Jeotgalibacillus aurantiacus: one gene and its partner. The protein of the gene in region 1 interacts with the protein of each later gene in a pairwise test. Links are inferred from orthologs where the notes say so. Each region holds a gene or a part of one and is shown in the gene's direction. Other genes may lie near its edges.

The links.
Region 2: the proteins of ftsH (region 1) and hflK interact in binary tests that used the Escherichia coli proteins (3 or more experiments, as listed by UniProt). The link is inferred for Jeotgalibacillus aurantiacus from one-to-one orthologs.

The regions. Positions count from the first base shown.
Region 1 is NZ_JACNMS010000009.1:18,813-27,413, forward strand. The notes cover bases 5,311-8,294. They hold ftsH (ATP-dependent zinc metalloprotease FtsH), read left to right. Parts: upstream 5,311-5,791; coding sequence 5,792-7,798; downstream 7,799-8,294. Other genes in these bases: hpt (hypoxanthine phosphoribosyltransferase), read left to right, coding at 5,311-5,683; H7968_RS17340 (type III pantothenate kinase), read left to right, coding at 8,021-8,294. Outside these bases: H7968_RS17300 (DinB family protein), read left to right, coding at 1-78; H7968_RS17305 (hypothetical protein), read left to right, coding at 124-351; spoIIE (stage II sporulation protein E), read left to right, coding at 1,229-3,655; tRNA lysidine(34) synthetase TilS, read left to right, coding at 3,729-5,108; more of hpt, read left to right, coding at 5,132-5,310; more of H7968_RS17340, read left to right, coding at 8,295-8,601. UniProt on the Escherichia coli protein: Acts as a processive, ATP-dependent zinc metallopeptidase for both cytoplasmic and membrane proteins. Plays a role in the quality control of integral membrane proteins.
Region 2 is NZ_JACNMS010000004.1:139,097-144,145, forward strand. The notes cover bases 2,054-5,049. They hold hflK (FtsH protease activity modulator HflK), read left to right. Parts: upstream 2,054-3,063; coding sequence 3,064-4,035; downstream 4,036-5,049. Other genes in these bases: pnpS (two-component system histidine kinase PnpS), read left to right, coding at 2,054-2,813; hflC (protease modulator HflC), read left to right, coding at 4,025-4,984. In the rest of the region: H7968_RS13520 (MaoC/PaaZ C-terminal domain-containing protein), read left to right, coding at 1-122; H7968_RS13525 (response regulator transcription factor), read left to right, coding at 334-1,044; more of pnpS, read left to right, coding at 1,047-2,053.

The DNA.
Region 1 (8,601 bases):
TTAGAGGAATACATCACAGGATTCGCAGAGCATGATGAACATCATATGAAACAGCTCGCTGAAAAAAGCAGCCGTTGATTAAAATCGGTATGGTAGAATGAGGGAAAGAAAGGGTGAGGCACATTGACAGGTCTGGTTACAATCATTATGATTTTCTCAATTCCGCTTGCAGGCATTATCACCAATCACTTTCAAAACCTTGCGAAGCTGAAAAACGCATCGATAGACAAGCAGCTCGAGCTTGAGAAGCTGAAACATGAGAATTTTCTCCTCGAAACAGAAAAGCTTCGCCTTGAACTCGACAAAAGGCACCTGCTGGATTCACCTTCCGATCAAAAACGGCTCAGCTGACACATAAGCGCGCGGCACCAAAGCCGGGTGCTTTTTTGGTGCGGAAAAACAGATGCTTTCAGGGGGGAGTGTCCAAACAGAGCCACTTTTCTCTTCGCCAAAGTGATCCTGAAACTCAAAACCCTTTATTTGACGCGATACTTTCCCGCCTGACCAACCTTTCTATTTCGCGTCATACCTTATGTAATTAAACAGAAGAACAACGACTGGCTCTTAAAAAACAAATATAATCAACCGAGGGCTTGGGGCATCCGAAGACTCCTGTGGCGGAAAGGGACAGGTGAAACCGATGTGCGAAGCACAGCGGGTTCACCGCCCGGCCACGGAAAGCGTAGGATGCCCCAAGCCCGTCCTCTTTTAACAAAATAATCATAAGTTAATATTAAGGGACCACACCCCATGCTTCGCTGCCAGTGAAGCATGGGGTGCGGTCCGATTGATACAAAAAAACACGATCCTCAACAGAGAATCGTGTTTCCATTATGACCCGTACGGGATTCGAACCCGTGTTACCGCCGTGAAAGGGCGGTGTCTTAACCACTTGACCAACGGGCCTCTTATGGTGGCGGCAGAGGGGATCGAACCCCCGACCTCACGGGTATGAACCGTACGCTCTAGCCAGCTGAGCTACGCCGCCGTATGTTAGAAAATGCTGTGCGTTCAAATGAGGCACAAGATATATAATACATAGCCTCTAAAGAAGTGTCAATGATTTTTTTGAACTTTGTCGGATTGTTTCAGGTGCCGTCTGATACACACATGAACGTAAAGAATCCGTCGAACACTTTTTAGGTTCTCCTCTGTCATTATGACAAACTCTCCATGTATGTTCCTTCTATAATAATCCGCAAAGATCATGTGAGGAGTGGACAAATTAATGACCAATGTACATGAAGCAAATTTCGAACTGACCACCGCCCTGTCACTCGCCCGTTCCCGTAAGCAAGCAAAATGGCAGCCTGAGCTTGCAATCCGCAAACTAGCTGTCTGGTTTTATGAGAAAGGAGCCGTCCATATTCTCATCAGTCTGATGCTTGGACGGGCCGTGGTGATGTCACAGTTCACTCCTTTTGCGCTTCCTTTTTTCGCAGTGGTGCTGCTTTTTCAGAAAAGCCGGACGGCTGCCGTGTTTCTTGGTCTGATTTTAGGTGCTTCTACATTAAGTCCGCAAATGGGTTTGTATACGGCGGGCGCACTCGTATTGTTCAGGATGACAGCTGCTGTTTTGAAAAACAGGCTTCGTCAGCGTTTTGTGCTGGCAGGGGCAGCGGCTGGGGTGTTGGCCGTTGCAAAGTCCATTTATCTCCTCACGAGCGGTCCGCTCACCTGGGTGGATGGGGTGATGATTTCCCTTGAGGCTTTAGCTGCGGGGGTGCTTGCACTCATCTTTATGCAGAGCTTTACCATTATAAAAAAGGGGAGGAAGGCGGCCTATACACATGAGGAGCTTGTGGCGCTGGCTGTATTCGCCGCCTCGATCGCTGTTGGTTTAACCGGCTGGATGGTAGGGGAGTTTGCCGTAAGCCATATGATGACCCGTTATTTAGTGGTCGTTGCAGCACTGGCTGCTGGTGCGCTCGTTGGCTCAACCGCAGGTGTGGTGACGGGACTGATCTTCTGTTTGTCTTCGTTTGCCCATATGCCTGAAGTGGCGCTGCTGGCTGTGGCCGGTTTACTTGGAGGACTCCTGAAATCAGGTAGAGCGATGGGGGTGTCGCTCGGGCTGATGCTTGCCACCCTTTTAACCGGGTTAATGATTGGGGACACACTGCGTCTTGAGGCGTCGTTGTATGAGTCTGCCGTTACGGCTCTATTGCTATTTGTCACGCCTAAAAAGTGGATCACGGCGATCGCCCGGCACGTTCCGGGATCCGATGAATACATAGAAGAACAGCAGCGGTATGCCCTGAATGTCCGTGATGCGACCGCTGAAAAGGTGGAACGGTTTTCGGATATGTTTGCCGAGCTGTCAAAAAGCTTTTCGTGCAAAGAGACGCTGCCTGAGGATCCGCAGACGGAAGCAGATTATATGATCAGTAAAGTGACCGCCCGGACGTGCCAGCAGTGTTTCAAAAAAGAATTCTGCTGGGCGTCCCAGTTTGACCGGACGTATGAATGGATGACTGATCTCGTCTACAGGGACAATGACAATAAAGGCTGGGAGTCACTTTGTGTAAAATCTGAACAGGTGAAAAAGGAATTTGAGGATGAACAGATGAATCTACATTTACAGGATCAGATGAAAGAACAGCTGAAAGAGGGCAGTCAGTTTGTGGCCAGACAGCTGTCCGGGCTGTCGGATGTGATGAAGGACTTTGCTTCTGAGCTTCAGCGTGAAATACAAAAGCATGATGGACAGGAGGAATCCATTAAGAAGGAGCTGCAGGGCTATGGCATTCAGGCGGAGCATGTGGAGATTCACTGTCTGGAATACGGGAAGGTGGACCTGGATATTATGCTGCCGTTTAAAGAGGAGCACGGGGAATGTGAAAAGCTGATTGCGCCGATGCTTTCTTCTATTTTAAAAGAAACCATTATCGTTTATAAGAAAACGGATCTGCCTTCACCGTACGAAGGAACCGTTGCAACGTACCGTTCTGCAAAGGCATTTCACGTCAATGTAGGCGTCGCGCATGCTGCTTTCAGGGGAGGACTGGTGTCAGGAGACAGTTACACGGCCGTTCCGTTAAATGAAGGGAAGTATGCCGTTGCGATCAGTGACGGGATGGGTAATGGTGAGAAGGCGAAAAGGGAAAGCGAAGAGACAATCGGGCTTTTGCAGCAAATGCTGAAGGCAGGTATTGACGAGGAGCTGGCGATTAAATCAGTCAATTCAATCTTGACTGTGAAGCGGACGAATGATGCTTATTCCACGGTGGATCTCGTCATGATTGATCTGCAAAACGCAAAAGCCAAGTTTTTAAAGGTTGGTTCTGTTCCGAGTTATATTAAGCGTGGGAAACAAATAAAGATGATTGAAGCGGGCAATTTGCCGCTCGGCTTTTTCAGGGAGATGGAAATGGATGTACTGGAGGATCAGTTGAAGGCAGGCGATTTATTATTTATGGTCAGTGATGGCGTCATGGACGGTTTACGGACGATCGAAAATCCAGAAAGGTGGCTGCGCCGTCAAATATCAGAACTGACGGTGGATGATCCGCAGACGGCAGCGGATCTCATCATGGAGGCGGCAGTCCGGTCATCAGGCGGCTCGATTGAAGATGATATGACGGTGGCGGCCATTAAGATTGATCATCAGGTACCGAAATGGGCTGCCATTCCGCTCAAGCGAAACGCCGGATAGAGGTATGATTCTACATGTCTGATCACATCCTGTATACTGATAAGTAACTGTAAAGGATGGGAAGGATCAAGACATGAGCGATTTTACCGCGAAAATTAATCGTTATTGCCGGGATCAGCATTTCCCGATAGAACACGAGCGGCTGCTGATTGCCGTATCGGGTGGACCGGATTCACTTGCGCTGCTGCATTTTTTTCAGCACAGCCCATGGCCGGAAAAAGTGGAGGTTGCCCATGTGCATCACGGCCTGCGGGACAGTGCGGATGAAGACCTGGCATTTGTTCAAGCCTATTGCCACGCGCACCAGATTCCCTTTCATTCCCTGAGAGCCGATGTCAAAAAGCACATGGCAGAGACAGGGGGAGGGACACAGGCGGCAGCCCGGCATGTGCGTTATGCATTTTTTAAAGACATCATGAAAAAAAGAAATCTGACTGTACTCTTACTTGGTCATCATGCAGATGATCAGATTGAAACGGTGCTGTTCCGACTGACCAGGGGGACAACATTAAAGGGCGTGGCAGGCATACCGCCAAGCCGTCCGTTTGGCTCGGGTGTGATGATCCGCCCGTTTCTTGCTGTCACTAAATCAGAGATCGAACAATATTGTGAACAACATCACCTGACGCCAAAAATCGATCCGACCAACGCGACGGATTCATATGCGAGAAACCGGATCCGGAACCATCTTCTGCCTTTGTTAAAAAAAGAAAATCCATCTGTCCATGATGCTTTTCGACGCTTTACTGAAGAGGTTTCTGAGGATGAGGCGTTTCTTTTGAAGCAGGCAACAGAGGCGTTTGATCAAGTTGTCACCAGGCAAAATGAAGAGGTGCTGGTGCTTCATTTAACTGCTTTTACCGATTTGGCTCCTCCTTTACAAAGAAGGGTGATTCATCTAATATTAAATTATCTGTATGCAAAAGTACCTACAGCCTTATCTTCTGCGCATGTTCGCGCGGTTCTTCAGCTGATTGAACAGCCTCATCCATCCGGTCAGATTCATCTTCCGGAAAAGCTCACAGTCACGCGGTCTTATGCTGACGTGACGTTTCAGTTTTCTTCACATAGGGAACTGGAAGAGGGTGGATACGAGATGGTGATCAGGCCTGGAGAACGGGTGGAGCTTCCGGACGGCACAATTGAATGCCTGGAAGGAGCGGTTCATCCTGCCATTTCGGTTCGTGATGTTTATCACATAGATGAACCGGTACACTGGCCGCTGACGGTTCGGACCCGGAAAACGGGAGACAGAATTCAGCTGCCGGACGGGAATGGATCGAAGAAGATAACGCGTGTATTTATTGACTGTAAAGTACCGCTTCCCCTTCGTGATGTGTGGCCGATCGTCACAGATTCTCAGGGAACCATACTTTGGGTCCCGGCCCTTCGCAAGCGTACTCTGTCGAAAGAGAACGGTGAGCCGGCTGCATATACGTTAATCTATTATTAGGATCTTTTAGGAGGACATTGGTCGTGTTAAATAAAGATATCGAGAAAGTATTGTACACAGAAGAGCAGCTTCAGGACAAGATTAAAGAACTTGGTGCGGAGCTGACAGAAGAGTATCAGGATAAATATCCGCTGGCAATTGGCGTATTAAAAGGCGCAATGCCGTTTATGGCTGACCTGATTAAGCGTATGGACGTTTACCTTGAGATGGATTTTATGGATGTTTCAAGCTACGGAAACTCTACTGTTTCTTCAGGTGAAGTAAAGATCATTAAGGACCTGAACACTAAAGTTGAGGGACGCGATATTTTAATCCTGGAAGATATTATTGACAGCGGTCTGACACTTCACTACCTGGTGGATCTGTTCAAATACCGTAAAGCAAAATCAATCAAAATTGTGACACTGCTTGATAAGCCATCAGGCCGTAAAGCAGATATTAAAGCTGATTATGTTGGATTTATTGTCCCGGATGAATTTGTTGTCGGATACGGACTGGATTATGCGGAACGTTACCGGAACCTCCCATATATCGGTGTGTTAAAGCCTGAGATTTATACGAATTCGGAAGAATAATCGAAACGCGCACCAGAGCGCGTTTGAAGCAGGCTTATTGGTTGTCACGTTTTCTTTTACTATGATAATATTGTTATTAGTTTCTTTGACCGTGGGAGGAGGTAAGGGATGAACCGGATATTTCGTAATACGATCTTTTATTTAATCATTTTCCTGGTAATTATCGGGATTATTGGGTTTTTTAATAACGGAAACCAGCCAAACCAGGAACTCACATATGGTGAATTTATCAACGCTCTTGAAGGCGGAGATGTAACTGAAATTGAAATTCAGCCTGACCGCAATGTATATAATGTTCGCGGGCAGCTTGACGGATATGCAGAGGAAGAATACTTCCTTACAAACATCCCGTTTGAAAGCACGACACTTGAAACCATTGATGAGGTAGCACAGCAGAACAGCACAGAAGTGAATGTTCTTCCTGCACCTGAGACAAGCGGATGGGTAACGTTTCTGACGACGATTATTCCGTTCGTCATTATCTTTATTTTATTCTTCTTCCTTCTGAACCAGGCTCAGGGTGGCGGCGGTGGCCGTGTCATGAACTTTGGTAAGAGTAAGGCGAAGCTTTATACAGAAGAGAAGAAAAAGGTTCGTTTCAAAGACGTGGCAGGAGCAGACGAAGAGAAGCAGGAGCTTGTCGAAGTTGTAGACTTCCTGAAAGATCCACGCAAATTTACAGACGTTGGCGCACGTATTCCAAAAGGGATTCTGCTTGTCGGACCGCCTGGAACCGGTAAAACGCTTCTAGCGCGTGCTGCGGCAGGAGAAGCCGGCGTTCCATTCTTCTCGATCTCCGGATCAGACTTCGTTGAGATGTTTGTAGGGGTCGGGGCATCACGTGTACGTGATTTATTTGAAAATGCAAAGAAAAACGCACCATGTATCATCTTTATCGATGAGATTGACGCAGTCGGACGTCAGCGTGGAGCAGGACTTGGCGGAGGTCACGATGAGCGTGAGCAGACGCTGAACCAGCTTCTTGTTGAAATGGATGGATTTGCAGGCAACGAAGGAATCATCATGATTGCCGCAACGAACAGACCGGATATTCTTGACCCGGCACTTCTTCGTCCAGGACGTTTTGACCGTCAGATTACCGTAGATCGCCCGGATGTTACGGGTCGTGAAGCTGTACTTAAGGTACATGCTAGAAACAAGCCGCTTTCTGACAATATCGACCTGAAAGCCATCGCTCAGCGTACACCTGGATTCTCAGGTGCTGATCTTGAAAATCTTCTGAACGAAGCGGCGCTTGTTGCTGCCCGTCAGGACAAGAAGCTGATCGATATGGGCGATATCGATGAAGCAACAGACCGCGTTATTGCGGGTCCTGCCAAGAAGAGCCGTGTCATCTCTCAAAAAGAGAGAAAGATTGTGGCGTTCCACGAAGCAGGACATACCGTCATCGGGGTTGTGCTTGATGAAGCCGATATGGTTCACAAAGTAACGATCGTACCTCGTGGTCAGGCAGGCGGTTACGCCGTTATGCTTCCGAAAGAGGACCGCTACTTTATGACAAAACCTGAGCTTCTTGATAAGATCACAGGTCTGCTTGGCGGACGTGTAGCTGAGGATATTATCTTTGGTGAAGTATCAACAGGTGCTCACAATGACTTCCAGCGTGCGACGGGAATTGCCCGCCGAATGGTAACGGAATTCGGTATGAGTGATAAGCTTGGACCACTTCAGTTCGGTCAGTCGCAGGGACAGGTATTCCTCGGACGTGACTTTAACAGTGAGCAAAACTATTCTGATAAAATTGCGTATGAAATTGATACAGAGATTCAGCGCATTATTAAAGAATGTTATGAGCGTGCAAAAACGATTCTTACAGAGAACCGTGACAAGCTTGAGTTGATTGCTGAGACGTTACTTGATATCGAAACGCTTGATGCTGAACAGATCAAGAGCCTTGTTGATCACGGGAAACTTCCTGAGCGAGACTACGGCGCCGGCGCTACAAATGGCGACAGCGAGCGTAAGGACGTGACAGAAGAATCAAAAGAGCTTGATTCAGAGGAAACTTCCTCAGAGAAGGCTCCTGAAGAAAAATCTTCTGAAGAGCTGCTCGAGGAAACACCACCTTCTTCAGATGAAGAGCGTAAATCATAATCACTAAGGCGTTTTAACTGCCAAATGATCCGCGGTTCCAATATTGGAACCGCGGATTTTGCTATTTATGCCTTTTTCGAAATACGGTTCTTTCCCGGGAAATAAAATAAGATAACCGACCCCAAGGCAATTTAACCGGCTGAAACTTCTCTACCTGTCTAATCCATAAAATGTGGTATGATGTGGTCAGTGTGTAGAATACTTTAGGTGTGGTGAAAAAAGATGTTATTTGTATTGGATGTTGGGAACACAAACACTGTTCTCGGGGTGTATCGGGAGGATGAATTACTTCATCACTGGCGCGTGGAAACAAACCGGAATAAAACAGAAGATGAATATGGCATGCTGGTGAAAAACCTGTTTGAGCATGTTGGCCTTTCTTTTTCTGATTTTGATGGGATCATTATTTCATCTGTCGTTCCGCCTGTGATGTTCCCGCTTGAGCGCATGTGTAAAAAGTACTTCAATTTAAAACCGCTTGTCGTTGGACCGGGAATGAAAACCGGTTTAAATATAAAGTATGATAATCCAAAAGAGGTAGGGGCTGACCGGATTGTCAATGCGGTTGCGGCCATTAAAGAACATGGCGGCTCCCTGATTATTGTTGATTTTGGAACAGCAACAACCTATTGTTACGTCAATGAAAACCGTCAGTATATGGGTGGTGTCATTGCACCTGGTATTGGCATTTCAACAGAAGCTCTGTATTCAAAGGCAGCTAAGCTTCCGCGTATTGAAATCGCCCGCCCGGATACGGTGATTGGTAAAAGCACCGTTTCTGCGATGCAGGCCGGAATTGTCTA
Region 2 (5,049 bases), on another replicon or contig:
AAGTTGAAATCGCGGTACAGGCAGTTGACGAAAGCGGAGATGTTGTATTGAAGGGTACCGTGATCGTCTGCCCGCCACATAAACTCGAACGCTTCGAGGGCTCAGCGCTGGATAACTTTTAGGATAAGATTTTGATATGAAGTGCAGGTTCATTCCGGCAGCCATGACTGTATCAACACGAATCAAAGTGTTGGTACAGTTTTTTTAATGACGATAAATACTGAATTTGCAGCTTGAAAGATTCCTTATCGCGTCCCGAAACAGTTTATACTATAATAAAGTTGGGTGAATGGATCGAAATATAGGGGTTAATTAAGTTCCTGGAGGTTTAACATGAGTAAAAGAGTCCTTGTAGTAGACGATGAACAATCAATCGTAACACTTCTAAAATATAACCTGGAGCAGTCCGGGTATGAGGTGCTGACCGCTCTCGATGGTGAGGAAGGATTCAATCAGGCGCTTGAAGGAAAGCCGGATCTGATCGTTCTTGACCTGATGCTGCCAAAGATGGATGGAATCGAGGTCTGCAAAAAGCTGCGTCAGGAGCATGTGGATATTCCAATCATCATGTTGACAGCGAAGGATGATGAGTTTGATAAGGTGCTGGGCCTGGAGCTTGGTGCAGATGATTATATGACAAAGCCTTTCAGTCCACGTGAAGTGGTTGCTCGTGTTAAAGCCATTTTAAGAAGAACGAAACATGCTGAAGTAAAGCAGCCGGAACCTGAAGAACCATCACATTCGATTGGTGAGGTAAAAGTGTATCCTGATCAGTACGAAGCGTTTTTCAGGGATGAACCGATTGAATTAACGCCAAAGGAATTTGAATTGCTGGTTTATCTGATCGAAAATAAGGGTCGCGTCCTGACAAGGGACCAACTGCTTCAGGCTGTATGGAATTATGATTTTGCCGGTGATACCCGGATTGTAGATGTTCATATCAGTCATTTGCGCGAGAAAATTGAAGAAAACACAAAGAAGCCTGTTTACATCAAAACGATTCGCGGCCTTGGCTATAAAATGGAGAAACCAAAAGAAGCGTGAAGATTTCATCCTTTCGTGGACGGCTTCTCTTTGCGCTTATCACACTCATTTTTCTTGTGCTGATCGGCCTTGGCATTCTAATCGGTGAGCTCGTAAAATCCTATTATTTAAACGCTTTGCATTCAAGGCTTGAGCGTGAGGTTGATATTGTCATTGACCAGACGGAACGGCAGTCGTCATTTGAAGAACTGAATTTATCAGATTTTAATCAGTTGAGTGATGTGCTGGATACCAGGATCTCTATTTTAGATCAGGAGGGCGTGATCATTTACGATTCTGGTATGGGGGTATCGGAAACGGTGAATCATGAAACGATCCTGGAGGAGATCAGTCAAACGTTCCCTGATCAAGAGGAGGGAATTGTTCAGTATCCTCAGAATGACCAGACCTTTTATTATGCAGGGGCAGTTGAGACGGCAGGAGAGAGCGGCTATGTGATCATGGCAACCTCTTTTAATGAACTTGGGGATGTATACAGACAAATTTGGATCATCCTTTCCATTACGCTTGGAATCGCAATGCTCATCATCATTTTCCTTGGTGCCAGAATTACAAGTCAGTATACGAAGCCGATTGAATCAGCAACCAAAGTGGCGATTGAACTCGCTAAAGGAAATTATAAAGCAAGGACTTTTGAAGACCGTGTTGATGAGACGGGCATGCTGAGCAACGCGATTAACGTTCTTGCACGCAATCTTCAGGAGATGGTCAACGATCAGGCCGTCCAGCAGGACCGGCTTCAAACTCTGATTGAAAATATGGGAAGCGGACTCATCATGATTGATAAGCAGGGGTATATTGTGCTTGTAAACCGTCCGTTTTTATCCTTCTTTCAGATGGATTTGAAGGAAATTTTAAATGAGCGTTATAAAGATGTGTTTCATGATCCGCGTGTCAGGGAAATCGCAGAAGAGGTTTTCATGACTGAGCAGCGCGTCAGAAAACAGGTCTATACCGAAAGTACGATCCCGAAAAGACATCTCGAAATCTACGGGGCTCCGATTATCGGTGAAAGAAGTGCGTGGCAGGGCATTGTGCTCGTATTCCATGATATCTCTGAGCTTAAAAAGCTCGAGCAGATGAGAAAAGACTTTGTAGCAAACGTATCGCATGAGGTTAAAACACCAATTACCTCCATAAAAGGGTTCACTGAAACCTTACTCGACGGTGCAATGAATGACCGTGACGCCCTTGATTCATTTCTGACAATCATTCTGAAAGAAAGTGATCGTCTGCAAATGCTCATTCAGGACCTGCTTGACTTATCTAAGGTCGAACAGCAGGGCTTTAAGCTATCGCTATCTGAGGTGAATCTGTCAGATCTGCTTGAAGAGGTAAAAATGGTCATCGGTCAGCGTGCGGCAGAGAAAAAGATGCACATTGTACTGGAGCTCGATCCGAAGTCTGTCATCGAGGGAGATTTTGACCGGCTGAAGCAGGTGTTTATTAACCTTCTAAACAATGCGATTACGTATTCTTACAATGAAGGCGAAATAAAAGTCAAAACGGTAAGGCGCGGTGACAGAATGCTGATTCATGTCATTGATAATGGAATTGGGATGGAAAAAGAGGAGATATCCCGTATTTTTGAACGGTTTTACAGAGTGGATAAGGCAAGAAGCAGGAACTCCGGCGGGACCGGGCTGGGACTTGCCATTGTTAAGCATATAGTAGAAGTGCATCATGGAGAAATCCAGGCAACGAGTCAGGTTGGAAAGGGGACCACCTTCACGATTGATCTGCCAGTTGAACAGGATAAATGGAATTAAACGTTCTTTACGTTAAATTTACATCTTTAAGACATTTTCTTAATATTCAATTGATAAGATACAAAGTGAAAACCCCTTCATCCAAGGAACCCCGAAAAAAGCGTGAACAGACCCCGTTCACGCTTTTTTCATGTCTTTTTCTAAAAATCTGTAATTCCTTTATCCAGTCATCATCATTTTTGACATTTTACTGAAACCTTTCTGTTACATAATCGTATTATAGGCAATACATACAGAAAGGAAGAATGAGATGAGCATAAGACGAATTATGGCTGGGATCGGGATTGTGTTTGGTTCTGTCATCCTTCTTATTATATTGTTTACATCCTGGTACACCGTTGATGAATCCGAGCAGGCACTCGTTTTAACATTTGGTGAAGCCAATGAAACCATCACCGAATCAGGCTTGAAGTTCAAGCTGCCATGGCCTATTCAGCAGGTGGAGGTGTTATCAAAGGAAACCTTCAGTCTGCAGTTTGGTTATGAACAGGAAGGCGGGGAAATTCAATCATTTCCTGAAGAAACCGTGATGATTACAGGTGATGAAAACATTGTATTAACGGATCTTGTTGTTCAGTGGAAAATTACTGAACCTCGTGACTACCTGTTCAATGCGGAGGACCCGCGCGAGGTTTTATACGATGCAACGTCCGCATCCATCCGGAGTATTATTGGAAGTTCTACTATAGATGATGCTTTGACATCAGGGAAAGCGGAAATTGAAGCAGAGGTTCGGGAACTGCTGGCATCATTGATGGAGAAGTATGAGGTAGGGATTTCCGTTCAGGCAGTCCAGCTGCAGGACGTGGAACTGCCAAACCAGGAAGTGCGTCAGGCATTTACCGCTGTAACGGATGCACGTGAAACGATGATCACGAAAGAAAATGAGGCTGAAAAATATAGAAATCAGAAAGTAAACGAGGCGCAGGGGGAAAAGGATGCCATTGAATCCCGGGCCCAGGGTGAAAGAGCAGCCCGGATCGAACAGGCGCGAGGAGACGTTGCGATCTTTAACGAAATCTTTGCCGAGTATCAGAACAATCAGGAGATCACCCGTCAGCGTCTGATTTTGGAGACGCTTGAAGAAGTACTCCCGGGAACAAAGCTTTACATCATGAATGATAATGGAGATACGCTGAAATACCTTCCACTGCAGCCTGACAGTCAGCAGCCGGTTCCGCCACCTGCTGAAGAGAGTGAGGGTTCGTCAAATGGACAATAATGATCAGAATAAAGTATTTGATTTTAATAAAAAGCCAAAACAGACTAAGAAAAATATTGATATTGACTGGAAGAAATACCGTAAAGCAGGGATCATATCATTTCTTCTCATCTTCCTTCTGATCATTGCCCTTTTGAATGTGTTTATCGTAAAAGAAGGAGAATACCGGGTGATTCGTCAGTTTGGAGAGGTTGTTAATATTATAGAAGAGCCGGGATTACACGCGAAGATTCCGTTTGTACAGTCCGTCACGACACTCCCTAAATATCAGATGACCTATGATGTATCTGAAGCGGAAATTAACACGATGGATAAAAAGCGTATTATTATTGATAATTACGCTGTCTGGCGTATTACAGAGCCAATTAATATGATCTCGAATGCGGGTACCATGGTCAATGCAGAATCCCGCATGGAAGAATATATTTATTCAGTTGTCCGGTCTGAGCTTGGACGATTGAATTATGATGAGATTATAAATGATGAAAACTCTTCCAGAGGAAGCCTGAATGACCGTGTAACAGAGCGGGTCAATGAACTGCTTGAACAGGAGCAGTTCGGGATTGAAGTTGTTGACGTCCGGATGAAACAGACGAATCTTCCAGAGGCGAATGAGGAGTCCGTTTATACAAGAATGATTTCTGAGCGTCAGTCAACAGCTCAGGAATACTTATCAATGGGTGATGCGAACAAAAACCGGATCGAAGCGAATACGGATCGTGAAGTCAGGGAGCTGCTGGCAAAAGCAAACGCGGAAGCTGATGTGATCCGTGCGGAAGGTGAAGCAGAGGCGGCCAGAATCTACAATGAAGCCTTCTCAAAAGATCCTGAGTTTTATGAGCTGTTTAGAACACTCGAGTCGTATAAAACAACGGTGAATGATGAAACGATGATTATTTTACCTTCAGACTCACCGTACGCTTCCCTCCTGCAGGGAATAACTGAATAAAAGTGTGCAGGTGCCGCTGTTTTCCCTTTCATTTTGGAAATGCTAAAATGAAGGAAGGACAGCGG